2 regions of the Pseudoalteromonas undina genome follow, and region 2 is predicted to be linked to the other one. Evidence: predicted binding sites of a transcription regulator. Region 2 holds the regulator's gene; the other holds the start of a gene.
The links. The regulator LexA, encoded in region 2, represses DNA repair genes until DNA is damaged. The targets are predictions, from matches to a motif close to TACTGTATNNNNATACAGTA.
Positions count from the first base shown of each region.

Region 1 (12,663 bases), 600 kb from region 2:
AATCTTACTCTCTATTGCAAAGACTTCAAAAATGCTGATTTCGTACTGTGTCTACGCTAGTGTGTTACTTGTTTCCAGGCGCTATGGTAGCGCTTGAAGAAAAGTTAAAACAAAACGTGCTTAAAAACATCACCATTGTGAGTAACACTTTAGCTTTGCTTTTATATAAACCAACTAAAGTGATCAAGCTTAAAGAGTTCTAACAAACACCTATTTATGTGTACCACTGGCAACCAAAATAAACTTTGCTTTAAGTCTTAATACAAACAGCAGCAGCTTTGTCGCGATTTTTAATTGCGTTACTTATTGGCGCAATAAGCTAATGTAGTGGTTTTTAAAAATGCTAATTTTATATAAGTTTCGAAGATAGTTAAGAGTGATAACAGTGCTATGAAATTAAGATAGAATCCCTTTATTTTTCTATTTTGGAGAGTAGGCTATAGTGTGAAATTAAAAGCTAATTAATTCAATAAAATGGAGCATGTTAGTCTATTTAGTTAAATGTAGGGTTAAAAAGTTAGTGAGTTAAAAATGAGTATTTGTACCCCTTTTGTTGATTTTTATTTTAAATATATTTATCTTAAACTTTAAAGTAGTGCAGATTAAGGACAATAAATGAAAAAGGTAATTTTCGCATCTCTTCTATCTATTTTTTCTACCTCAACGATAGCTAATGAACAATCTTTAACAACAGAGTGTTCAGCTTGTTTTTCTTATGAGCAGTTTAAAACTTCAGCGAAGTCAAATGCTCAGCTTGATAAAACCCGCGATGTTTACGTAATGAATCTAGAAGCATTAACTATTAAAAAGTTCGAAGTTTCAAAAAGGTTTAGCGGTTACAGAACCATTCCTGGAACTGGTTCTGTAACCGATGGGCGTGGAGGGAAGATGAAAGGTATAAAAGTACCTACATATTCAGTCACTGTTAAAGACCATAATGTAGAACAAAGTGTTTTAAATAATTTCTACAATTTATCTGATGCTAAGAAGCAAGTAATGATGTCTGTACAATCACTTAAGGCTGATGAAGTGCCGTCTGAAATCGCAGGAAGCGTATGGGATTTAGTTGGTTCAAGCTCTATTCAAAATAAAGTTGCAAGACATTATAATGGAAATACTAATCTCAGGAATGACCTTACTAATTTTGCAAACGCAACAGACAAAGTCTCAGGATTGTTAAATGTAGACAAGATTATGGTGCAAGTTAGCTTTAGTGATGGAAGTACCGCAATTTTTTCTCTATATGCAGTGATTAATGGGGATTTAATTTGGGATTTTGAACGTGGTACCGACGTCGATTTAAATAAAGTAAAGCCTAATTTCGATACTAAAAACGCTGAATCTTATGATTTTAACAAGGGTGGAGCTGATGTATTTGTCGATTTCTATAATGCGGCAAAACGAGCTGGAGTGTCTTTTACTTCAACTTCTAGTGAGGGGGCTCAGACTGGAGGGAGAGTCACTTGTGCAACCAAAAATCTTGATAAATATATTTGTACATACACTAGATAAAATTTACTATACAAATTATAGAACGATCTAGCCCTTAGGTCGTTTTTTTAACAGAATTGTTCTTTAACTATATAGAGCAAAAGAGTTAAGCCTAAACTTCAGGCATTACGGCTACTTAGCATCTACTCATAACAGCATATCAACGAACTTAAGCCAATACATCAAAAATTAAAAGTAGGTATGTGCTTCTTTATTTTTTGAAAAGTATTTAACTGTGGCGTCACATAATCTAAATACCTCTGAAATCAAAAAGCAGGAATAATTTTAATAGATTAGTTAGTGCGATAAATGTGCGATATTTTTTTGTATTAAATTAGGTAGTACGAAAGGAAAGCAGTTTTTATTGAATAAATAGAATTATGAAAGGATTTAAATGGTCGGTATGGAGAGATTCGAACTCTCGACCCCTGCCACCCCATGACAGTGCGCTACCAAGCTGCGCCACATACCGACTTCGATAGCAATAGTACGTGTATTTATAAAAAAATCAATAAGCTTTTGTTTGTTTGGATGTTTATTGCGCAAACGCTTAGTTTTAAGCGCCTGCGCAGGAGACTCTTTACGGCCCTAGTCTTTATTTAACCACTGGTTGATCGTGTTATACATTTCATCTCGTAGTATTGGTTGAGCAGTTTTGTTAGGGTGTAAGTTATCGTTTTGCATTAGCTCGCTTTTTCCTGCTACTTTAAGCACAAAAAACGGCATTAAATGCGAGTTAGTGGCTTCACTAACACTGGTAAAGCTATCGGTGAACATTTTACTGTATCGTGGGCCATAGTTAGGTGGAATATATATTTCCATAAGTGCGGTTTGTGCATCTGCAGCTTGGCTTTTTTCAATTAAAGCGGTTAAGTTAGTTTGCATTTTAGTGATTGGAAAACCGCGCAGGCCGTCATTAGCACCGAGCTCAATAAGTACGTGAGTTGGTTGATATTGCTCAAGTAGCGCGTCTAATCGGCGCAATGCACCGCCGGTGGTTTCGCCGCTAATACTGGCATTTACTAAGTTGATATTGCGTTGCTCGTCATCGTATTTATCTTGTAACAATTGCACCCAGCCTTGTTCTTGTTTTAAGCCATAGGCTGCGCTTAAACTGTCACCAAGTATTAAAATCGTGTTGTTAGCTGCCGCGTGTAGTGGGTTAATAACTAAAAATAAAATGAATACACAACGTAGGATTGAATGAGTCATATGTCAGCGCTTTCTCAATTAAATATAATTCAAGTAAATGGTTTGTCTAAAGTGGTTTCCACCTTCGAAGGTGAGTTGTCCATCCTCAGCGACATCAGCTTTAATGTCAAGCATGGTGAGTCTGTTGCTGTTGTTGGCACATCGGGTTCTGGTAAGTCTACATTATTGAGCTTGCTAGCAGGGCTTGATACCGCCAGCAGTGGCGAGGTAATGTTAGATGGTGAGCCTTTGCACAAGTTAGATGAAGAAGCGCGAGCAGCACTGAGAGCCGCTAAAGTCGGTTTTGTATTTCAGTCTTTCATGTTGGTGCAAAGTTTAACCGCACTTGAAAATGTGATGCTACCTGCCGAGCTTGCAGGTGAACATGATGCTAAAGAGCAAGCGCTCGCGTTACTTGAAAAAGTTGGCCTGAGCCATCGCATTGATCATTACCCGTCGCAGTTATCTGGTGGTGAGCAACAACGTGTTGCGATTGCTCGTGCATTTGTGGGTTCGCCTAAAATACTGTTTGCCGACGAGCCATCAGCTAACCTAGATAGCAAAAACGGCCATATGATTGAGTCGTTATTATTTGATTTAAATAAGCAAAATGGCACAACGCTTATTTTAGTTACCCACGATGAAGCTCTGGCGCAAAAGTGTGAACGTATTATTCAGATTGAAGCCGGTGAGCTGGTTCACAATTCAACTGAGGAAATGGCAAATGTGGGCTAAATTAGCACTTAAACTATTTTCTCGAGAGTTTCGCCGTGGTGAACTAACCGTCATAAGTGCTGCCATCGCTTTAGCGGTGCTAACGGTGCTTACTTTATCTATGGTGACTGAGCGAATCGCACAAAGTATTGCACAAAAAAGCAGTGCCTTTATTGCCGCTGATAGGGTATTGGCCAGCAACCATGCCATAGATACCGCTTATATTACTCAAGCTAAACAGCAAAACCTTGAAACAGCGCAAATGGTGTATTTTGACACTATGCTGTTTGCAAACGATGAAATGCAATTTAGCTCAGTAAAAGCTGCGTCAAACAGTTACCCGCTTAAAGGCCAGTTAAAGGTTAAGTCGGGCTTAAACGCCGAAACAGAAGTTGCCCCAGGGGCACCAACCCCCGGTAACGTGTGGTTAAGTGAGTCGGTTTTTTATAGTTTAAATATAAACGTAGGCGACCAAGTTGAGCTGGGTGCTGCGTTATTCAATGTGGAAAAGGTGATTGTTGAAGAACCCGATGCGCCGTTTAATGTGTTCTCTAGTAGCCGCAGGGTACTTATTAATATTGACGACGTACCAAAAACTGAAGTAATACAGCCTGGTAGCCGTGTATTTTACCGCCAGTTGTATGCAGGCGATGAAAGCGACATAAATAGTTTTTACGATTGGCTAAAACCGCAACTTAAAGAAAACCAAAATTGGTATGGTGTTAAAGACCGCCAATCGCCTATTTCAAATAGCTTAAATAGAGCTGAAAGCTTTTTGTTATTAGCCGGTTTGCTAGGGATTATTTTAGCCGCGGTTGCTATTGCAGTTTCGGCTAAGCGCTATTGTGAGCGTCAATACGACCCAGTCGCAATGATGAAAACCTTAGGCGGCAGCCGCGATATGATCCGTAAAATTTACCTTATGCACTTATTAATGGTATGTACCATGGCGGTAGTTGTTGGCCTAGCTATTGGCTATGGTTTGCAAGAGATGGCTACCGGTTATTTAGCTAAAAGTATGGGTACCGAACTGCCCATGGCTGGTTTTAAACCTTGGCTGGTGGCGATTAGTACAGGGGTTATTTGTGCGGTTATGTTCTCTATTAAGCCACTTTTAGATTTATTTGATATTCCACCGCTCAGAGTACTTCGCCGTAACTTAGGTGATCGCCTTGCGGTAAGTAAAATTCATTTAGGGCTAAGTGCACTCACCGTGTTTTTATTAATGTGGTTATTTAGTAATAACATAAAAATTACGCTTATTTTGTTTGTCTCAACGCTTGCGCTTATTTTGGTGTTATTTTTAATCTCTAAGTTAATATTTGGCGGTGGCCGCAAGCTTGGCTTAAAGCCGGGTAACAGCTGGTCTTTGGCTATTGCGTCTATTCAAAAGCGCGCCAATGTTAATGCAGTACAGTTAATTAGTTTTTCGTTAGCGATTAAATTACTATTATTTTTAATTGTGCTTAAAAACGATATTATTTCTGATTGGCAGTCACAATTACCAAGTGATGCACCTAATGCTTTTTTAGTGAATATTACGCAAAATGAACTGGACCCAGTTAATGAATATTTAGCACAAAAAGGCATTCAGGTGTCGGAGTTTTACCCGACTATTCGTGGTCGCGTAAATGCCGTCAACGGTGAAGCGGTTGCGCGTGAAGTGTCACTGCAAGATAACGAGAAAAAAGACGAAGAAGCCCGCTCAGGCATTGGCCGCGAGCTCAATTTAACCTGGCTTGACGAAGTCCCTTCGCAAAATGACATTATCGATGGCCAGTGGTTTGGCGATGACGCCGTTGCCGAGGCCTCACTGGAAGAGTCAATGATGCAGCGCCTCGATGTTAAATTAGGCGATACTCTTACATTTTTAATCGGTGCGCAGTCGTTCGATGCTAAAATAACCAGTGTGCGAAAAGTAAATTGGGCCACACTCAAGCCTAACTTTTTTATTATTTTAAGCCCAGATGTACTTAGCGACTTTCCGGCAACCTATATTTCATCGGTACGCATTGAACCTGAGCAAAAGCGCGACTTTAGCCAGTTATTACGTACATACCCCACCATTACAGCAATTGATGTAGATAATTTTGTTAAGCAAATACAATCGACTATTGAGCAAGTGTCGTTAGCCATTGGTTTTGTATTGGCTATTGTGGTGTTATGTGGTGCGTTGGTACTAATATCGCAGGTGCAAGCAAGCTTAGGTGAGCGCATGCAAGAAATTGTGATATTGCGTACATTAGGCGCTAAAAGTCGATTAATAAAAAATGCTACTTTATATGAGTTTTTATTGCTTGGCGGTTTAGCCGGACTGGTCGCTGCATTTTTCAGTGATATTGCACTGTTAATAGTGCAGCAGCAAATGTTTGATTTGGCGGGTAAGCTGCATCCAAATATTTGGATTATTGGCCCCGTTGCTGGTGGCGTGTTTGTAGCAGGTTTAGGTTATTTTATGATTGCCCGTACGCTCAAACAAAACACCCAAGGCTTAGTGCGCGCATTGGCGTAAACTTTTTGGCCAAATAGAGTTTAAATGCCTACTTTTTAAGTAGGCATTTTTGTTTTGGCTTGGTACTGGTAATTTATACAGTGCTCTGGCATTATTAGCATTATTAATAAATAACAATAATGAGAGTGCTGTTTGGCCATTATTTTAGGGATCGATCCGGGCTCGCGTTTAACGGGTTACGGTGTGGTTGCGCACCAAGGTGCTAAGTTTACATACTTAGGCAGTGGCTGTATTAAATTAGCCGATCATGACTTTCCCACCCGACTTAAAATGATCTACCAAGGTATTACGCAGCTTATAGAGCAGTTTTCGCCTGAAACCTTTGCCATAGAAAAAGTATTTATGGCACATAACCCCGATTCTGCTTTAAAACTTGGTCAAGCTCGTGGTGCTGCCATTGTGGGGGCCTCTATGGCCGACTTACCAGTGTTTGAATATTCAGCACGACAAATAAAGCAAGCCGTGGTGGGTAACGGTGGAGCAGATAAATCGCAAGTACAACATATGGTTAAAAATATACTTAAACTGCCAGGTACGCCACAAGCCGATGCAGCAGATGCACTCGCGATTGCGATTTGCCATGCTCACTCTGAACAAAACTTAATAAAACTAGCGGGTAGCGCAAGCAAAACCGTTAGAGGACGTCTAAGGAAATAACAATGATAGGTCGCTTAAACGGCGTGTTAGTTGAAAAACAGCCCCCAGAAATATTATTAGAAGTGAGTGGCGTTGGCTACGAAGTACAAATGCCAATGACTTGTTTTTACGATTTACCCAAAGTGGGCGACAACGCCATTGTATACACTCACTTTGTAGTGCGCGAAGACGCACAGTTATTGTTTGGCTTTAATAATAAAACCGAACGTGCCTTATTTCGAGAGCTGTTAAAAGCCAATGGTGTAGGGCCTAAATTGGGTTTAGCTATTTTGTCGGGTATGTCGGCGCAGCAGTTTGTAAGTTGCGTAAATAATGAAGACGCTACGGCCTTGGTTAAACTGCCAGGGGTAGGTAAAAAAACCGCCGAGCGATTAGTGCTCGAAATGAAAGACCGATTAAAAAATTGGGGCAACGACTTATTTACCCCATTTAGCGACAGCGCCGTAATAGAGCCTGCGAGCAATGCAACTATAGCTAATAATGCGGCCGATGATGCGGTTTCGGCGTTAGTGGCGCTCGGTTATAAATTGCCACAAGCGCAAAAAGCAGTAAAATCAGTAAGCAAACCCGATATGTCGACTGAGGTTCTAATTAAAGAATCTTTGAAATCAATGCTGTGAGTAAATTATGATCGAAGCTGATCGCTTAATAGATGCTGCTGAAAAAACCAATGAAGACACCATAGATCGTGCTATTAGGCCTAAGTTACTGGCCGATTATCGTGGTCAGCCGCATGTTAAGCAACAAATGGAAATATTTATTGAAGCTGCGCGTAGCCGCAGTGAAGCGTTGGATCATTTATTAATATTTGGCCCGCCAGGCTTAGGTAAAACCACGCTTGCTAATATTGTAGCCAACGAATTAAATGTAAACATTAAAACCACCTCTGGCCCTGTGCTTGAAAAAGCCGGCGATTTAGCTGCATTGCTTACTAATCTTGAAGAAGGTGATGTACTGTTTATTGATGAAATTCACCGCTTAAGCCCACAAGTAGAAGAAATACTTTACCCTGCAATGGAAGATTACCAGCTCGATATAATGATAGGTGAGGGGCCTGCAGCACGCTCTATTAAGCTTGATTTACCTGCATTTACCTTAATTGGCGCAACCACGCGTGCGGGCTCATTAACCTCACCACTGCGTGACCGCTTTGGTATTGTACAGCGTTTAGAGTTTTATTCTGTTGAGGATTTGTCGCATATAGTGGGGCGCTCAGCGCATTACCTTGATTTAGAAATGTGTGACGATGGCGCGGCAGAAATTGCCAAGCGCTCTCGTGGCACACCACGTATTGCAAACCGTTTATTGCGCCGTGTGCGCGATTACACCCAAGTTAAATCAGATGGTACAGTTAATGCCGAGGTAGCTCAGCAAGCCCTCGATATGATTGATGTTGATAAAAGCGGCTTTGATTACATGGACCGCAAATATTTACTCGCCATTATTGAAAAATTTATGGGTGGCCCGGTTGGCCTTGACAACCTAGCGGCTGCCATAGGCGAAGAAAAAGAAACCATAGAAGATGTGATTGAACCGTTTTTAATTCAACAAGGTTTTATTCAGCGCACGCCTCGCGGACGAATAGTGTCGGATAATGCGTATCATCATTTTGGTTTACTTCCCAAGCAAAACTAATTAGCAGCTTGAGATAGATTTATTATCCAGAGTTTAGGGTAAATACTAAAGCCATTGCCTTTTTAACGACAGTGGCTTTTTTTATGCGCAAACATTACGTATTTTACTTTGCCAATAATTCACTGAGCGTTAAGACATATCAGGCTATTGTTCGACTGCTTATTTAGCCCGAGTTGAGATGGTTTGATAAATTGTAGGCAAAAAAAAGCCCGCAAAAAATGCGGGCAAACAACAAGTTTAAGGAAGTAATCTAGGGAACTACGTTTTACTTATTGAGGTCATACCCCAAGAAGTAAAAAAGTAATACGAAATAAATCATATTACGAGGAACTGGATTCAATGAAATAGCTTTCATTTAATGCGCTAGCTCGGTATGGGAGAATAATACCGAAGCGACACAATTTGTTCAAACTAGAAAATTTATATTTTCAGATTAAAAAAACTAATAGCAGCGGTTTTTTGTTTTTGCTTATTGTTGCATGTTAATTAATCATTAATTCTATAAGTTAATGAAATGCTTTGTTTATGTATATTAACATATTAACGTTCGGTATTAGTTTTACTATTACGTTAAGGTAAGCATGTGCTGGTTATGAGTGCTTATGCATTAATTTTGAATAAACAGCGCATTTTTGTCACTCTTTAGTGAAACTAAGCGTGCTTCCATAAAGCTTTGTTGTTATTTATTTATACAGTAGAACAAGAGTTAAGTAGTAAATATTGAGTAAAGCTGTTTTTTTAACGTTTTTTGTTGTCTATTCACAGCAATATCGTTGTCAGCAGTAAATACACTAGATACACTAGCAAAACTTTAATGGTGGCTAATGTATTGCTAAGTTACCTTACTCAAATAAATCAATTTGATGTTTTTAATTATTTAGGAGTTTAACGTGGGATCAGGGCTTAATTTTTTAGATCTAATTCTAGAAGCCAGTTTGCTTGTGCAATTAGTAATGCTAGCGTTGGTTGCTATGTCGGTTATGTCATGGGCTATTATTTTTCAACGTAAAAAAGCCATCTCTGACGCCTTAGCAAATGCCAAAAAATTTGAGCAACGTTTTTGGTCTGGTGTTGACCTAAGTAAACTATATAACGAAATTTCTTCTCGCGGTGGCCAGTCTGCTGGTATTGAGGCTTTATTTACCTCAGGCTTTAAAGAGTTTGCACGTCATAAAAAAAATACCTTTCAAAGTGCGGGCATTGTAATGGAAGGCACACACCGTTCAATGCGGGTTGCGCTTTCTCGCGAAATTGAAAAACTAGAATCAAGCTTATCGTTTTTAGCAACAGTTGGTTCAATTAGCCCTTACATCGGCTTATTTGGTACTGTTTGGGGTATTATGAATGCCTTTATTGCTCTAGGTGAAGTAAAACAAGCAACCTTACAAATGGTTGCTCCTGGTATAGCAGAAGCGTTAATTGCTACAGCAATGGGTTTATTTGCTGCAATTCCTGCTGTTATTGCTTATAACCGATTTGCTAATAAAGTTGAAAAGTTAGAATCTCACTACATTAACTTTATGGAAGAATTTGCCAATATCTTACACCGTCAAGCAGCTACCCAAATAGAGGCTCAAGCGAATGTATCATCGTAAAAAGCGTCGCCCAGTCGCAGAAATTAATGTAGTACCATACATTGATGTAATGTTGGTGCTGCTTATTATATTTATGGCCACCGCGCCGTTAATTACTCATGGTGTAAAAGTAGACCTACCAAAAATGGAAGAGTCGGACTTAGTTGATACGAAAGATACGCCACCCATAATTGCTTCTATTGATGCCGATGGTAAGTATTATGTGAGTGTAGGTACCGATCCTGAGGAACCAATGGAAGCATTAGATGTAGCTGCAGTAATTAAGCTGCAACTAATGAAAAACCCAGATGTGCCTGTAATGATCAAAGGCTCGGGTAAAGTGTCGTATCAGGAAGTGTTACTGTTAATGGACTTTTTAAAAAATGCAGGTGTACCGTCGGTAGGGTTAATGACCGAATCCTTTGAGGGGACCAAGTAGCTGTATGAGTAGTTCACTAATTAAATCAGTATTACTGCATTTAGCGTTAGGTGGGTTTTTGTATGCGTCAGCAAACATTCATCCTCCTAAACCTAAAGTAATGGAAGTAACGCTCAATGCGGCTATTCCTGAGCCAGAGAAAGCGGTTTCGGCGGTTACGATTGATCAAAAGCAAGTTGAGCAAAAAATAGCTGAGCTTAAAAAGAAAGAAGATGATAAAAAGCGTGCTGAAGATAAACGTATTCGCGATTTAGAACGCAGAGCAACCGATGCACGCAAACAGCGTGAAGCTGAAGCAAGACGCATTAAAAAGCTTGAACAGCAACGCAGAGCAAAAGAGAAAGAAACCGCACAAGCGCAAGCACAAGCTAAAAAAGCCCGTGAAATAGAACAGCGCGAGCGAGCAAAAGCGAAGCAAGCCGAAAAGCAAAAGCAAGAGGCTGAAAACGCAGCAAAAGCGGCTGCAGACAAACGTAAAGCGGAAGAAGCGGCACTTAAAAAAGCCGAACAAGAGCGTAAAAAGCGCGCTGAAGAAGCTGAGCGTAAACGCCAACAAGCACTTCAAGAGCAAATGCTGCAAGAGCAGCTTGCCAAAGAGCAGGCGGCACGTAATAAAATACGTCAACAGCAAGTAGTGAGTGAAGTTGATAAATTCCGCGCATTAATTATGGCGCGTATTCAACAAAACTTATTAATTGATGAAAAAATGAAAAACCAGCAATGCCGCATAAATATCCGTCTTGGGTTTAATGGGCTGGTAACACAAGTTAAATCGTTAGGCGGTGATAAGTTAGTGTGTGAGGCTGCATTAAGAGCTGTTCGCATGGCCGACACATTACCGGTATCTAAAGATAAAGACGTATTCGAGCAACTAAAGAATATTAATATAACCATCGCGCCAGAGTTTTAAGGGATGACATGTTTAACAAAATTAAAATAGCCTGTTTAGTTTTAATATTAGGGTTTCAGGGTGTTGCACATGCGGCACTTGAAATTGTTATTACTGAAGGTATTGACGGCGCAAGACCGATTGCGATTGTGCCATTTAAATACCAAGGTATTGGTCCTATTCCACAGCAGCTAAGTGATGTAATTGCTGCCGATTTAATGCGCAGCGGTAAGTTTAAGCCTGTGAGTGTGTCGCAAATGCCGCAACAACCTCATAAAGATGCTGATATTGATTATGGTGCCTGGGTTAATAAAGGTGTCGAGGCTGTATTGGTTGGTGAAGTAGAGCAGCAAACCAATGGACGCTATTTAGTGCGTTATGAGTTGGTTGATGTTATTCGCGGCCAAATCACTGGCGGTGAAACACAAATGATGAGCAACGGTAAGCTGGTTCAAAGCCAAGACCATATTTTAGAAGCGCGTCAAAGCGTGATTGGTGAAACCGGTTTTCGTCGCTACTCGCATCGTATTAGTGATGTGATTTATGAAAAACTAACTGGTGAAAAAGGCGCGTTTTTAACAAAAATAGCCTATGTTATTGTACGTGATACTGATGAAAAGCCGTATCAGTTAGTGGTTGCCGACTACGATGGCTTCAATGAACAAGTACTATTACGCTCAAAAGAGCCGTTAATGTCGCCAGTATGGTCGCCCGATGGGACTAAATTAGCGTATGTAACGTTCGAAAATCGCCAGAGCCAAATTTTTATTCAAGACATTTATACCGGTAAACGTGAATTGATCACCAGCTATAAAGGAATTAACGGTGCGCCGCAGTTCTCGCCAGACGGTAAAAAGCTACTGTTAGTGCTGTCAAAAGATAAAACTGGTGCAACTGAGGTTTACTTATTAGACTTACTAACACGTAAAGAGACACGATTAACACGCCATCGTAGTATAGATACCGAACCTTCGTGGTACCCAAATGGTCAAGATATAGTATTTACGTCGGAAAGGGGTGGTAATGCTCAGATTTATAAGTTAAATTTAAAAACTGGCAGATCTCAAAGATTAACCTTTGATGGTGACATGAACCTAGCGGGTTCTATTTCGCCAGACGGAAAAGAATTAGTGATGGTAAACCGTACTAACGGACAGTATCATCTTGCTAAGAAAGAGTTGGCTACAGGTGCGTTCCAAGTTTTAACTCGAACTCGCCTTGATGAATCGCCGAGCATAGCGCCAAATGGCTCGATGATTATATACAGCACGCTCCATAATAATAAACAGGTACTTGCGCTAGTATCGATGGACGGCCGTTTTAAAGCACGCTTACCTGTGCTTGATGGACAAGTGAAGGCACCGGCTTGGTCGCCATATTTACAGTAATAATTGCTGGTTTACTCAAAATAGGAATCTACTCAATGCAACTTAACAAAATACTTAAAGGCCTGCTAATTGCTGTGCCAGTAATGACGCTAGCAGCTTGTAGCTCATCTTCAGATATCGATGAAAATGCAGCTAACCAGTCTAACCAAGCAACTGTTGAGCAAACAACAACT
Region 1 covers NZ_AHCF03000003.1:1,708,741-1,721,403, reverse strand. The annotation lists gene PUND_RS11545 (hypothetical protein) at 616-1,512, shown strand; tRNA gene PUND_RS11540 (tRNA-Pro) at 1,887-1,963, opposite strand; gene PUND_RS11535 (arylesterase) at 2,080-2,703, opposite strand; gene PUND_RS11530 (ABC transporter ATP-binding protein) at 2,704-3,417, shown strand; gene PUND_RS11525 (ABC transporter permease) at 3,407-5,908, shown strand; gene ruvC (crossover junction endodeoxyribonuclease RuvC) at 6,041-6,565, shown strand; gene ruvA (Holliday junction branch migration protein RuvA) at 6,568-7,185, shown strand; gene ruvB (Holliday junction branch migration DNA helicase RuvB) at 7,193-8,200, shown strand; gene tolQ (protein TolQ) at 9,091-9,795, shown strand; gene tolR (protein TolR) at 9,782-10,213, shown strand; gene tolA (cell envelope integrity protein TolA) at 10,218-11,123, shown strand; gene tolB (Tol-Pal system beta propeller repeat protein TolB) at 11,132-12,490, shown strand; gene pal (peptidoglycan-associated lipoprotein Pal) at 12,526-12,663, shown strand, end outside.
Region 1: a site for LexA is predicted at 5,972-5,991, ahead of ruvC (crossover junction endodeoxyribonuclease RuvC). Genes of this name have one in related genera too.

Region 2 (12,663 bases):
GCAGTTTCAAACCTTGCATCCGCAAGTGCAATTACAAGTGATTATGGATCAAAAGCGTTTGCGTTTAGACCATGGCCAAGCACATATCGCTGTAAGAGCAGGCCCTAGACCGGATGAAGGTGATTATATTGCGCAGCACTTGGCGGCACTCTCGTCAGGATTTTATGCCTCAAAACATTACATTAGTCGTTATGGCTTGCCACAAACGTTAGCACAACTATCGGTGCATAATTTTGTATCGGGTGTGGCTGGGTATAATGGCAAAGTGCCATATTTTTCGTGGGTTGATGAAAATATTCCCTCGTCGCAAGTTAAACTTAGAGTATCAGAAACCTCAGAGGCTACTCGCGCCATCGTTAAGGGGCTAGGGATTGGCGGATTACAACATGATGTTGCAGCGCAATACTCTGATTTAGTGCCTGTATTACCTAACGAACTTAGTTGGCCTACTGACTTATGGTTAGTGACGCATCATTTAGTGCATCGTACTGCGAAAGTGCAAGCGTTTAGTCAGTTATTAAAAACCTATTTTAAGCAGCGTAAATTAAGTTAAAAAAGCTACAACGATTTTTTTATAGAAATACCCAAGCGCTTAGCTAGCCGCGTTAAGTTAGCGCGGTCGACCTGTAAACTACGCGCTGTGCTTGCCCAGTTATAATTATGTTGTTTAAGTTGCTGTATAATAAGCTGTTGAGTGTAAGTATCGGTGGCTTGTTTTAACGAAATGTTGTTTGTTAAAGGTGTGGTTGCAAGCTGGTTTGAGTGTTCAAGAGCTAAGGTGTTAACAGCGCTTAAATTTAGCTCGCAATGCTCTGGCTCAATAGTAATAATTGGTTGCTGCCATTGATGCTGTTTAGCTTTTAATGCGGCTCGATTAATAACATGTTCCAGCTCTCTTACATTGCCAGGCCAGTCATATTTTTTTAGCAGTAATTGCGTTTCAATGCTGAGTTTTAGCTGTTTAATCGCAAGCTTACGAGCTGTTTTTTCCAAAAAATAACCGGCTAATAAAATAACATCTTCATCACGGGCTTTTAACGGCGCCACGCTTAACGGGTACACACTTAGGCGGTGATATAAGTCGGCGCGAAATCGCCCCTGTTCTACTTCGTGTTTCAAATCACGGTTAGTGGCTGCAATCACTCTAACATCAACATATTTAAGTTCATCTTCACCAACGGTTTGTACTTCACCACTTTGCAGTACCCGTAATAATTTACTTTGCATTGCCAGTGGTAGCTCGCCTATTTCATCCAAAAATAAGGTACCGCCATCGGCTAATTGAAACTTACCTTGACGAGCATTTTGTGCCCCCGTAAAGGCGCCTTTTGCATGGCCAAAAAATTCACTTTCGGCGAGGTTTTCAGGCAGTGATGCACAATTTAAATGGATCAATGGCTGATCTTTGCGTGCTGAATGCAAGTGAATATTACGCGCCACCAACTCTTTGCCGACCCCAGTATCACCTAAAATTAATACACTAAAATTAGAGGCTGCAACCAGCTTTATTTCGTTTTTAAGGGTTTGTATTACTGGGCTTTGGCCAATAATTTCACCACCATCTCGCTTGAGCGCCTCACGGTTTAACGCTTGTACTAATTCACTTGAGTGCTGGGCATGTTGTTTGTAATGGGCAAGCTCTAGGGCTGTTTTAAAGTGCGCACTGCACAAGGTTTGTAAGGTATTAAGCGTATCAGCGGTAATGCCGTCAAACGCATCAGCGTTTAGGCTATCAAAGGTCAAAATACCAAGCAGCGAATCTTTATCATAAAGCGGTAACCCTAAGCAGGCATGCACTGGAATATCACCCGTTTTAGCTAGTAGTAAGCCGTCATATGGGTCTGGGAGCGGGCAGTCATGTGCAAATTGCAGTGCCAAGCGGTGATTACAAATAGCATCAAGGCGAGGATGCTCTGCAATGTTAAAGCGCCTGCCTAAGCTATCAGGCATTAAACCTTTAATCGCTAAAGGCTTTAATTGCTCGCCTTGGCGAATTAACAAGGCGCTTGCATCACTTGGAATAACACGTTCAACCGTGGCTAAGAGCTGCTCAAAACTGTGGGCATGTAAGGTGCTTTGTGCAAGCTCCAAGGCAACTTGAGTCAGGTTGAATTGCTGGTTCATGTCAAAATGACCTGTTAGTGTATTTAATTGGTTTTTATAGTAGGTCATAAAGACTCTTTTTGTAAAGTGAAATTAAATAACGCGTTGAATTTAAGGGTTTTATTTAATTGGCATGGTCTGTGTAATAACAAAATAACGAAAGCAGTTATTGGAGTTGTTATGAGCAGTATTTTTTTAGGACAGGTTAATTATTCAGTGAAGTCTAATTCTTTGTATTACCGTGTGCTATCTCATGCAAATAAGATGCTATGTATTAGCGTATTGGGGGTGTTGATTACGCTGTTAATAAGTTATCCCTATGCGGGCTACTTTTCTATACCGGTACAAATTTTTGCACACATTAGCACGATTGTTCTCGCGGCTATTCTCAAAGTGAGTTACGTACTGCGCTGTGTGGCACAGCATGGGCTGGGACAGGAGGTGCGCTAATGAAGCCCATAAACTTAGCCGAACCTATGCCAGCGCAGGTCGCATTTCATCAGGTATCACAATGGTCATTATGGATGTTGGCATTTAGACCCTTTTTTTTAGCTGGTGGATCACTAGCGTGTTTGTCTGTGGGTTATTGGTTACTTATTTTAAGTGGCGATGCACAGTGGTATTTAGTTATGCCTGCTAATTTGTGGCATGCACATGAAATGTTATTTGGTTTTGCGGGCGTGGTTGTGGCTGGCTTTTTACTTACTGCAGCACAAACATGGACCGGTGTTGCAAGTATTAACGGTAAACCATTGATGTGGCTTAGCCTAATATGGCTTAGTGCACGGCTTAGTTTTTTTGTAGTTGTGCCTAGCATTGCTCAGTTTAATGTTTATGCGGTACTGATTTTACAAGTTGTTTGGTGGCTCTCGGTAATTATAGTGTTAGCCAGCATGTTGATAAAAGCGAGCAGTAAACGCAACTACTTGTTTTTATTTATTCTTTCATTTTTATGTACGCTCAATATGTTGTATTTAATACTAGTGCTAAAAAACCAAACGCAGCTAGCGCTTGCAATGGTTGATACCGCAGTACTGGTTATAAGCTTGTTGGTAGGAGTTGTAGCTGGGCGTGTATTACCCTTTTTTACTGCCAAAGGGCTGGGCTTATCTAAGCAGGTACGCACACCAAACATAGATAAAGCTATTTTATACTTATCGGTATTGGCGATAGCATTATTTTTTATTAGTAAATTATTTTTCACTGTAATTAACCCGGCACTAGTTGTGATGAGTGCAGCGTTTTTGCATTTAGTTCGCGGTGTTTGCTGGTGGAACAAGCAAGTCCTAAAAGTCCCATTATTATGGTCGTTACACTTTGCGTATTTAGCTTTAGGTATAGGTTTAATGTTAGTGGCAATAAGTTTTTATAGCAGTGCAATACTGTTTAAAGATGCTCTGCATTTTATCACTATTGGTAGTATCGGCATGATGATTTTAGCCATGATGACACGGGTATCACTAGGACATACCGGTCGCTCACTTAGTATTCCTGGTTTTATGAATCTTGCATTTGCATTGGTGTTTAGTGCCGCAATTATTCGTGCTTTTCTCCCGTCTTTTATTGGGCCACACCTAGCTTGGCAGATCAGTGCTGTGCTTTGGTTACTGGCCTTTTTATTATTTTTAATTCACTGCACTCCTATATTAACGCGGCGTCGTGTTGATGGGCGTCGTGGTTAGTTCACCCATAGGAAACCAAAATGTTATCTGAAAAAACTATTGAGATTGTAAAAAGTACAGCTCCATTACTTGCAGAAGCGGGTACAGCCGTCACCGATCATTTTTATAAGCGCATGTTTAGCCATAACCCGGAACTTAAACATATTTTTAATATGACCAACCAAGAAACGGGTCGTCAGCAATTTGCATTATTTAATGCCTTGGCTGCGTATGCGCAAAATATTGATAATTTAGCCGTGTTAAAAGAGGCATTAGCTAGAATTAACCATAAGCATACCAGCTTGAATATTTTACCCGAACACTACCCTATTGTAGGGGCGCATTTGATCGGCACACTTAAAGAGCTTATTCCTGATCAGTTTACAGCTGATGTTGAATACGCATGGCGAGAAGCTTATAACCTACTGGCTTATATTTGTATTACCGAAGAAGCAGCGTTGTATGCACACAGTAAAAATAATCATGGTGGCTGGGTAGGTACACGGAAGTTTGAAATTACTCATAAACATGTTGAGTCTGAATTTGTAACCAGCTTTATCCTCACACCTTTAGACGGCAAAGCTGTTATTTCCCACAAGCCAGGACAATATCTTGGCATTAAAGTTAAGCCTGAGGGGGCAGAATATGAAGAGATCCGCCAGTATTCTATTTCGCAAAAGAGCAATGCTAAAAACTATCGTATTAGCGTTAAAAAAGAGTGCCAACCACAGCCTGGCGTGGTGTCTAACTATTTACACTCACTAGAGCAGGGCGCACGAGTAGAGCTATACCCACCAGCAGGTGATTTCTTTTTGAAAGATGCAACAAGCCCCGTTGTGCTTATTTCTGCAGGTGTTGGCCAAACCCCAATGATGGCTATGCTGCAAACGCTATTGAGCGACAATACTAATCAAGCGATTAGTTACTTACACGCGTGTGAAAATAGCTTTGAGTATTCATTTAAAGACTACCTAGCTCAGCAAACGGCTATGCATCCACAACTAAAAACCTTAACCTGGTTTAATCAAGGTGGTGGGGGATGTGATTACACAGGTCTTATGGATTTATCTGTGCTTGAAGCATCACTGCCTATTAGCGAAGGGGCATTTTATTTGTGTGGACCAGCTTCATTTATGGCTTATGTAAAAGGCCAACTACTTGACTTAGGTGTACAGAGCTCGAATATTCATTACGAAATATTTGGACCACACCAAGCATTATAAACATAAGTTACAGCTTTTTACTGTCGGTGTTTGCGGCATAAGCTTGTTGTTGCCACGCATTAAACAGCTTTTGTTGTTGATTTGATATTTTTAAACCATAAGTTTTTTGCATGTAAGCGTATGCATCGGCAATACGTTTACGTGCATAAACCGGAGGCTCTATAACGCGTTGTTTAAAATTAACCTTAACCTCACAGCGACCATATTGATTAGCATTTTGGGCTAACATGCCAAAGCGATAGTTTGAACGATCAGCGTTGATTTCACCGATTGCGGGAGCTAAATTGTTAATATCAGCTTCCATCATGCGAAACTTTGCACTTACTTTACGGCAATTTTTACGTCCACCATCTTGCCAGCATTGTAACTGATGACCGAACTCCCAAGCGGGTACAATATGTTCCCATTCTATTCGCAGAGCGCGTTGGTTCACGTTACCTGAGCGGGTAAATGTGTTGCGTGGCACATAACCACAATGGGTTGCATCGGGTACTAACTTTTTGCCTTTACGTTTTATGTCGCAACCACAATAGATACTTTTTGCATCCGTTGGTAAGGTTTTAATTAAGTGTTTTTTAGCACTGGAAAAACGAGTAAATTGCTCAGCATTAATAGTAAAGCTGATAACGCAAAGCAATAACGCAAAAATAAAATGCGGCATATCCTATCACTTTAGTGAACTACAGGAGCCGCGATTTTAAAGAGAATAACCTAAATGGTAAATCAGTTTTCTGTACAACCTGCTTAAAAACTCAGGATAGCTTACGTTTTCTTGTTCTTAATCGGATGTTTTGCAGTAATAAAATAAAACCAGTAAAACTAAAAAACACACTGCTGGCAGCAAAGCTAATGAGTAACGGGTTGTTAAAATCCTCGCGCTCATCGTAATCCATAATGTGTAGCATCCAAAAGAAGTCAAACACTCGCCAGATATTACTGCGAACTGTAATGAACTCGCCGTTATCAGCATTAAAATATAAGCTGGTACTAAGCATATCGTTAAAATTAACTTGCCAAATATTTTCTTTAAACCCGGCTTCTCTAAAACTGGTTGCCAGCTTTTTAGTGCTTATAACGTTTGCATTAATTAAAAGGTGAGCGTGGGCATTAGTGATTATTTGTGCCTTGCTTGGTGGTGAAAGTGGGTCGCCAGTTGTACCATTAAAACTATAGGTTTTACTCGCTGTAGTTACTGTAATTACTGGGGTATTTAAAAAGTGACTATAATTAATTTGCTGGGGTTGTGGTGTATTCGCAATAATTTTATCAAGTGAGGCTGTGTAATCGGCTTGGCTGAAAGGGTTTTCTAGTTGGCGGTTTGCAAGGTGTTTACCGTGTACTTTTTCAAGTGGCATGGCGCTCATAAATAAACCGCCAAGCAGCCATGCAAAAATTTGTATTACCAAAAAGTAGCCTAGCCATTTATGCAGCTTACGGGCTGTTTTAAAAATGCGTTTGTTCATTCGCTTTCTCTTATTATTATTTTTTGCAAGGCACCTAATGGAGTTAGCTACCATTAGGTTAATAGCTGTATTAACCGTTACTTTAATACTTGCAGCTTAATAAAGGAATTAAATAAATTATAAGCTGTTGATTTGGTATAAATGCAAAATTAGGTTAAAGTTTGCGGTGAAATTTAAGTGGGGTAACACAACTGTATGTCGGAAATTCAATTTTTAAATGTAGATCTAGAGCTCGAGTCAAAGCAAGATATTAGCGTATTAGTTGCTGATTTAAAAAAGGTCGCAACCATTTTACATTATGATAAAGACGAATACCGCCAACTGGCACGCATCGAAGTAGCTGGTGAAATAACCACACCTGATAAAGCAATTAATCACTTATGTGAACTAATTGAGTCGTGTTCACGCAATGCATTAAAGCAATGGTTAAGTTGTTCTCGTAGAACCTTTGATATGGGATTTGAGTCGGGTACGTCGCCAAAATGTTTTAATCAGGCCTTGCATGCAGATACCTTGTTACGCATATCTGCAATTGGCGCAGGCATAGAAGTTACTATTTACCCTCTGGAAAAGTAATTTAACCTTTTCGTTCGACTACGGCTGCGGTCATTCTTGATACGCAGCAAAGCTCATTGCGACTATTGGTTATTTTAATGTCCCAAACTGAGCTGCGTTTACCAATATGATAAGCCCTTGCGGTAGCCGTTAATGTGCCGTTGCGTGACGCTTTTAAGTGGCTTGCGCTGATCTCTTGCCCAACACAATAAAATCGACTGAAATCAACTACAAAGTTAGCGGCATAACTTGCTACGGTTTCAGCAAGGACCACATTGGCACCACCATGCACTATACCCATAGGGTTATGATGCTCTGGAATTGCCGGCATAGTGGCGACTAAGTAGTCATCTCCAATTTCACTGATTTCAATTCCCATGGTCTTCATGAGCGTGCCTTGGCCAGTGATCCCTTGATCTAATTGCTTACAAAACTCTAATGTAATTGGTTGGTGCCAAATGCTCATACTCGCTCCTAAAAGAATGTTTAAAAATATAAAATTGAGCTCATATTAAGGTGAAATTTAAATCTTGTCGTGAGTGATAGCAAATAAAATTTTTTTAGCTTAATTTAAGCAGGTAGCCATACTACGACGCCTGCTTATGTAGCTTGCTTATTATTGGTAACTAGCGACCAGTTCTACATTATTATAAGCATCAAAGCCTTTGAGCATGACAGAGTAATTTCCACTGCGAGTATCACTGCAGCTCTCATTATTGCCATTTCTATATGGGCGACAATCAAAATTATTTGTGGATGCCGTTTCGTTAAATTTTACATATATATCAGCATCACCACTACCACCTGATGTTCTAAAAGTAACTTGTGTTGCTTCACTTGGTACTGCAAATGTAAATAATTTTTCGCTATTCTTTGCGCCATTAACCATAATTGCTTGGTTATTTTGGAGTACATTGTCACCAGGAATTGGGGGGGTTGAAGATCTAAAGTTTGCAATAATAGGGTTAGTTAAGTTTAACACTCTGGCATTGTCATGTTCTGCCGAAGTCCCCATTACATCTCCATTGTATGATTTATTAGGGTTCGACCAGTAATTAATACGTGTACAATTACCTGGACAATTATATGCCATCACTGAACGCCATTGTGATTGAGGCTGTTGGTAACCATGTCCAAATGAATAAGGAGTTGTTGAAGGATCGTTTTCTGGATTATGGCGAGCGCCTTGTAAGTGCCCAATCTCATGACCAAAGGAATAGTAGCCCGTTGCACAATTATAATCGACCATAGCAAAAGCGCTTTGAGCATTAGCGCCAATGGCTTTGGCCTGGCCACAGTAACCATTGACATCATTTACTAATATAACTACATCTGCACCGAATTGATCGCGTAATGTATGTGCTTCATCCATATAACCATCGTTCTTAGCTGCTAAACGATTTAAATCAGTACTTGAGTTTGCAGCTTCAGTATAATTAATTTGGCTCATGTGGGCTATGCTAACAACTGCGTTGACGCCTGAGTTTTGATAACCTTGGTTGGTTTCAACAACCGCAAGATCAATTAAGCTATTTATATCCCCTGATTTTTGAGCTGCTGCTGGGGTATATAAAACTAATAAACTAATATTACTTTGCGTTTCGTTAGCCATTACCGATTGAGTGTTTTGAGCTATTAAAATTTGTTCACTCATAAACTCCAGGTGATTAGACTGTTTATAGTCGGGAGCATGTTCAGCTGGCTGCTTTTGGGGATCTAATTCAATGAAATTATGACCAGAGTGCTTATTTGGTTGTAATTTATATATCTGTTCACCTACTTTTACAGTACCCGAAATGCCTTTTGCAGATTTAATAAGTGTTATTTCGTCATCTTCTAAACTTTTACCAATCCAAATTAAGCTTCCCGTTGCTGACAAACTTGTTGAACTTTTTATAAATTCAATGTCGTTACCTTTAACAGGTAAAAGAAAGGTATTTGTGCTATTTGTGAGCTCAAAAAGAGGCTGGCCAAACTGTAATTGATTACTTGTTTGTGTGGCCACGCTTTGTGACTCATTAATATATTGCACTTCAAAAAGCGGAACTTGAGCTTGTGTATAGCCGCTGAATAGGAGTCCGATAAATAAAGGTGAGTATTTTTTCATTTCATAGTCCTTTTTGGTTTGTTTTGTCCACATAAAGTGTACACGCTAATATTTTTATTTCAATTAATTAACATTGCCACCTATTAAAATTAACTATTGTTGTAAATTTTAAGATACATTTTTTATTTTTACTGTTGATGGGTTGCTTTAATCAGTGCAAAAATAATTTTTAGTAGTTAAGAGCGGGTTATATCCTAATGCGATAAGCTAATTATTATCAGTGGAACTAACTTAATTTATATTTGCGATCTTAAAATAACTGTATATACTCACAGTTAATTGTACTGTATGGAAAACCAGTTGTATGCGACCATTAACGAAACGCCAAGCGCAAATACTCGAACTTATCAAAGTGTTTATTAAAGACACTGGTATGCCTCCTACACGTGCCGAGATTGCACAAACACTGGGTTTTAAAAGTGCAAATGCTGCAGAAGAACATTTAAAAGCACTGGCTAAAAAAGGTGTGATTAAAATGAAGCCGGGCGCGAGTCGGGGTATTCAGCTTGTTGAAGAAGAAGAGCCAGAGCAACTGGGCTTACCTTTAATTGGTCGAGTTGCTGCGGGTGAGCCAATATTGGCGCAACAGCATGTAGAAAGCCACTGTAAAATTGACCCTTTAATGTTTAAACCTGCGGCCGATTTTTTACTGCGTGTTAACGGCATGAGTATGAAAGATATTGGCATTATGGATGGCGACTTACTCGCTGTACATAAAACTCAAGTAGCTGAAAATGGTCAGGTTGTTGTTGCTCGAGTGGATGATGATGTTACGGTTAAACGTCTAGAAAAAGCCGGCAGAAAAGTATTACTGCATGCTGAAAATGACGAGTTTTCAGCTATTGAAGTAGACTTGGAGAATGAATCTTTCAATATTGAAGGTTTAGCGGTGGGTGTTATTCGTAACGCTGATTGGATGTGATATTTAAACATAACTTAGCGCTTAATATTGATTAGGCGCTGTTTTTACATGAATTATTTTTGTACGATATTGCTTGTGAATCGCTTTTTGTTATTTCAAAAAATCACTAAATACTTTATAGATAAACAAATTTATTCTAATTGTTTTAAATCATAAAACTTTATATTTTTTCCGCTGTTATTCAAGCTACCCCTTACCAACTCTGACTCTTAGATTAATTACCTCATTAGTTAATATTTTTTTGCTGCACTTTTTTAAGTAACCCCCTTGTTTATTTTTCATACTCACCTTGCTTATTGTTTATTTTTTAACTAGTTATTAAAGAGCTGGAATAAAAATAACTCACAGCCTTGTCGTTTTGAGCACACACATTTAGTAACTCCAGCACCCTTATAAAAAATAAAAATAACGAATGGGCGTTTAAGCCGTATGCCTCTTCGCTTTGCGTCAGCAATAGCATCAAAGGAGCCGTCACATGGGTAAGCTGAGTTCTTCCTTGTGGCTTATATTGTTAGTTTTTTCGCAAAATGTGCTTGCTAATAGCCAATATAATATGCGTAAAGGCGTAACTGATATAAGTAATAATGTATACCAACTGCACATGACCATATTTTTAATATGTTGTGTGATTGGGGTGATCGTGTTTGCCATTATGTTTTGGGCACTCATCCATCATCGCAAGTCTAAAGGGGCTGTCCCTGCCCAGTTTCATGAAAGTACCAAAGTAGAAATACTCTGGACTGCCATTCCTTTTGTCATCTTAATTGTTATGGCCATTCCTGCGACTAAAACGTTAATTGCCATGGAGGATACCAGCAAAGCTGATATCACCATAAAAATTACTGGATCACAGTGGAAGTGGCATTACGAGTATATGGGGGAGGACGTTGAGTTTTATTCAATGTTAGCGACTCCTCAAAATGAAATAACGAATCTTGCCGATAAAAACCCGAATTATTTACTCGAAGTAGATAAGCCGCTGGTGCTACCGATTAATCAAAAAGTACGTTTTTTAATGACTTCAGATGATGTAATTCACTCATGGTGGGTACCTGATTTTGCAGTTAAAAAAGATGCAAACCCTGGGTTTATTAACGAAACATGGACCAGTATTAATGAAGTAGGTACTTACCGCGGGCAGTGTGCAGAGCTGTGTGGTAAAGATCATGGCTTCATGCCTGTTGTGGTAGAAGCAAAAACAGAAGAAGACTTCAAAACGTGGTTGGCAGAAGCTAAACAAGCTAAACAAAAAGCGGCTGAAGCAGACGCTGCGTTATTAGATCAAGTGGTACCAAAAGAGGAGCTGATGGCTCTTGGTGAGCAAGTTTATATGGCGAGCTGTGCAGCGTGTCATCAACCTACAGGTTTAGGTTTGCCGGGTGTCTTTCCAGCACTTAAAGGCAGCCCAATAGTTATAGGTGATATCAAAGGTCATATCGATATCTTACTTCATGGTAAACCAGGTACAGCGATGCAGTCTTTCGCAAAGCAATTATCTATTAAGCAGATAGCAGCCGTTATTACTTATAAGCGTAACGCATGGGGTAATGACACCGGAGAGGTAATTCAACCAAGCGAAATACAAGCGGCACTGGATGCTGATGGGGAGGCTAAATAATGAGTAGCATTGCAGAACAACCTAATTCCAATGAGGCTCATCATGGCCATCAACCTGCAACAGGCTTTAAGCGCTGGTTATTTACAACCAACCATAAAGATATAGGAAGCTTATATTTAATTTTTTCTCTCACCATGTTTTTGATTGGTGGAGCAATGGCTATGGTTATTCGGGCTGAGTTATTTCAGCCGGGTTTACAATTGGTTGATCCTCACTTTTTTAATCAAATGACCACAGTACACGGTTTAATCATGGTGTTTGGTGCAGTAATGCCTGCATTTACTGGATTGGCAAACTGGATGATTCCGTTAATGATTGGTGCGCCAGATATGGCATTACCGAGAATGAACAACTGGAGCTTCTGGATTTTACCATTTGCGTTTTTGATTTTGTTAGCGTCACTGTTTATGCCTGGTGGCGGTCCTGCATTTGGGTGGACCTTTTACGCTCCGCTTTCCACCACTTATAGTAACGACAACACAGCAATGTTTGTATTTGCGGTACATATAATGGGTATCAGTTCGATTATGGGTGCCATTAATGTGGTGGTCACCATAGTGAATATGCGTGCTCCGGGTATGACATGGATGAAACTGCCGTTATTTGTGTGGACATGGCTGATCACGGCTTTTTTACTTATTGCAGTAATGCCGGTACTTGCTGGTGCAGTTACTATGGTACTCACCGATAAATACTTTGCGACCAGCTTCTTTGACGCCGCTGGTGGTGGCGATCCGGTAATGTTCCAGCATATATTTTGGTTTTTTGGTCATCCTGAAGTTTATATTATGATTTTGCCTGCCTTTGGCATTATCTCTACGATTGTTCCTACTTTTTCACGTAAAAAACTATTTGGTTATGCCTCTATGGTGTACGCCACTTCCTCGATTGCCTTGTTGAGCTTTATTGTGTGGGCGCATCATATGTTTACCACAGGTATGCCCGTGGCGGGTGAGTTGTTTTTTATGTACGCGACTATGTTGATATCGGTACCTACCGGCGTAAAAGTAT
Region 2 covers NZ_AHCF03000003.1:2,304,370-2,317,032, reverse strand. The annotation lists gene PUND_RS14355 (LysR family transcriptional regulator) at 1-553, shown strand, start outside; gene norR (nitric oxide reductase transcriptional regulator NorR) at 559-2,124, opposite strand; gene PUND_RS14345 (NnrS family protein) at 2,553-3,785, shown strand; gene hmpA (NO-inducible flavohemoprotein) at 3,806-4,987, shown strand; gene PUND_RS14335 (endonuclease) at 4,995-5,648, opposite strand; gene PUND_RS14330 (hypothetical protein) at 5,740-6,450, opposite strand; gene PUND_RS14325 (hypothetical protein) at 6,646-7,026, shown strand; gene PUND_RS14320 (PaaI family thioesterase) at 7,028-7,471, opposite strand; gene PUND_RS14315 (M12 family metallo-peptidase) at 7,622-9,112, opposite strand; gene lexA (transcriptional repressor LexA) at 9,417-10,034, shown strand; gene coxB (cytochrome c oxidase subunit II) at 10,510-11,652, shown strand; gene ctaD (cytochrome c oxidase subunit I) at 11,652-12,663, shown strand, end outside.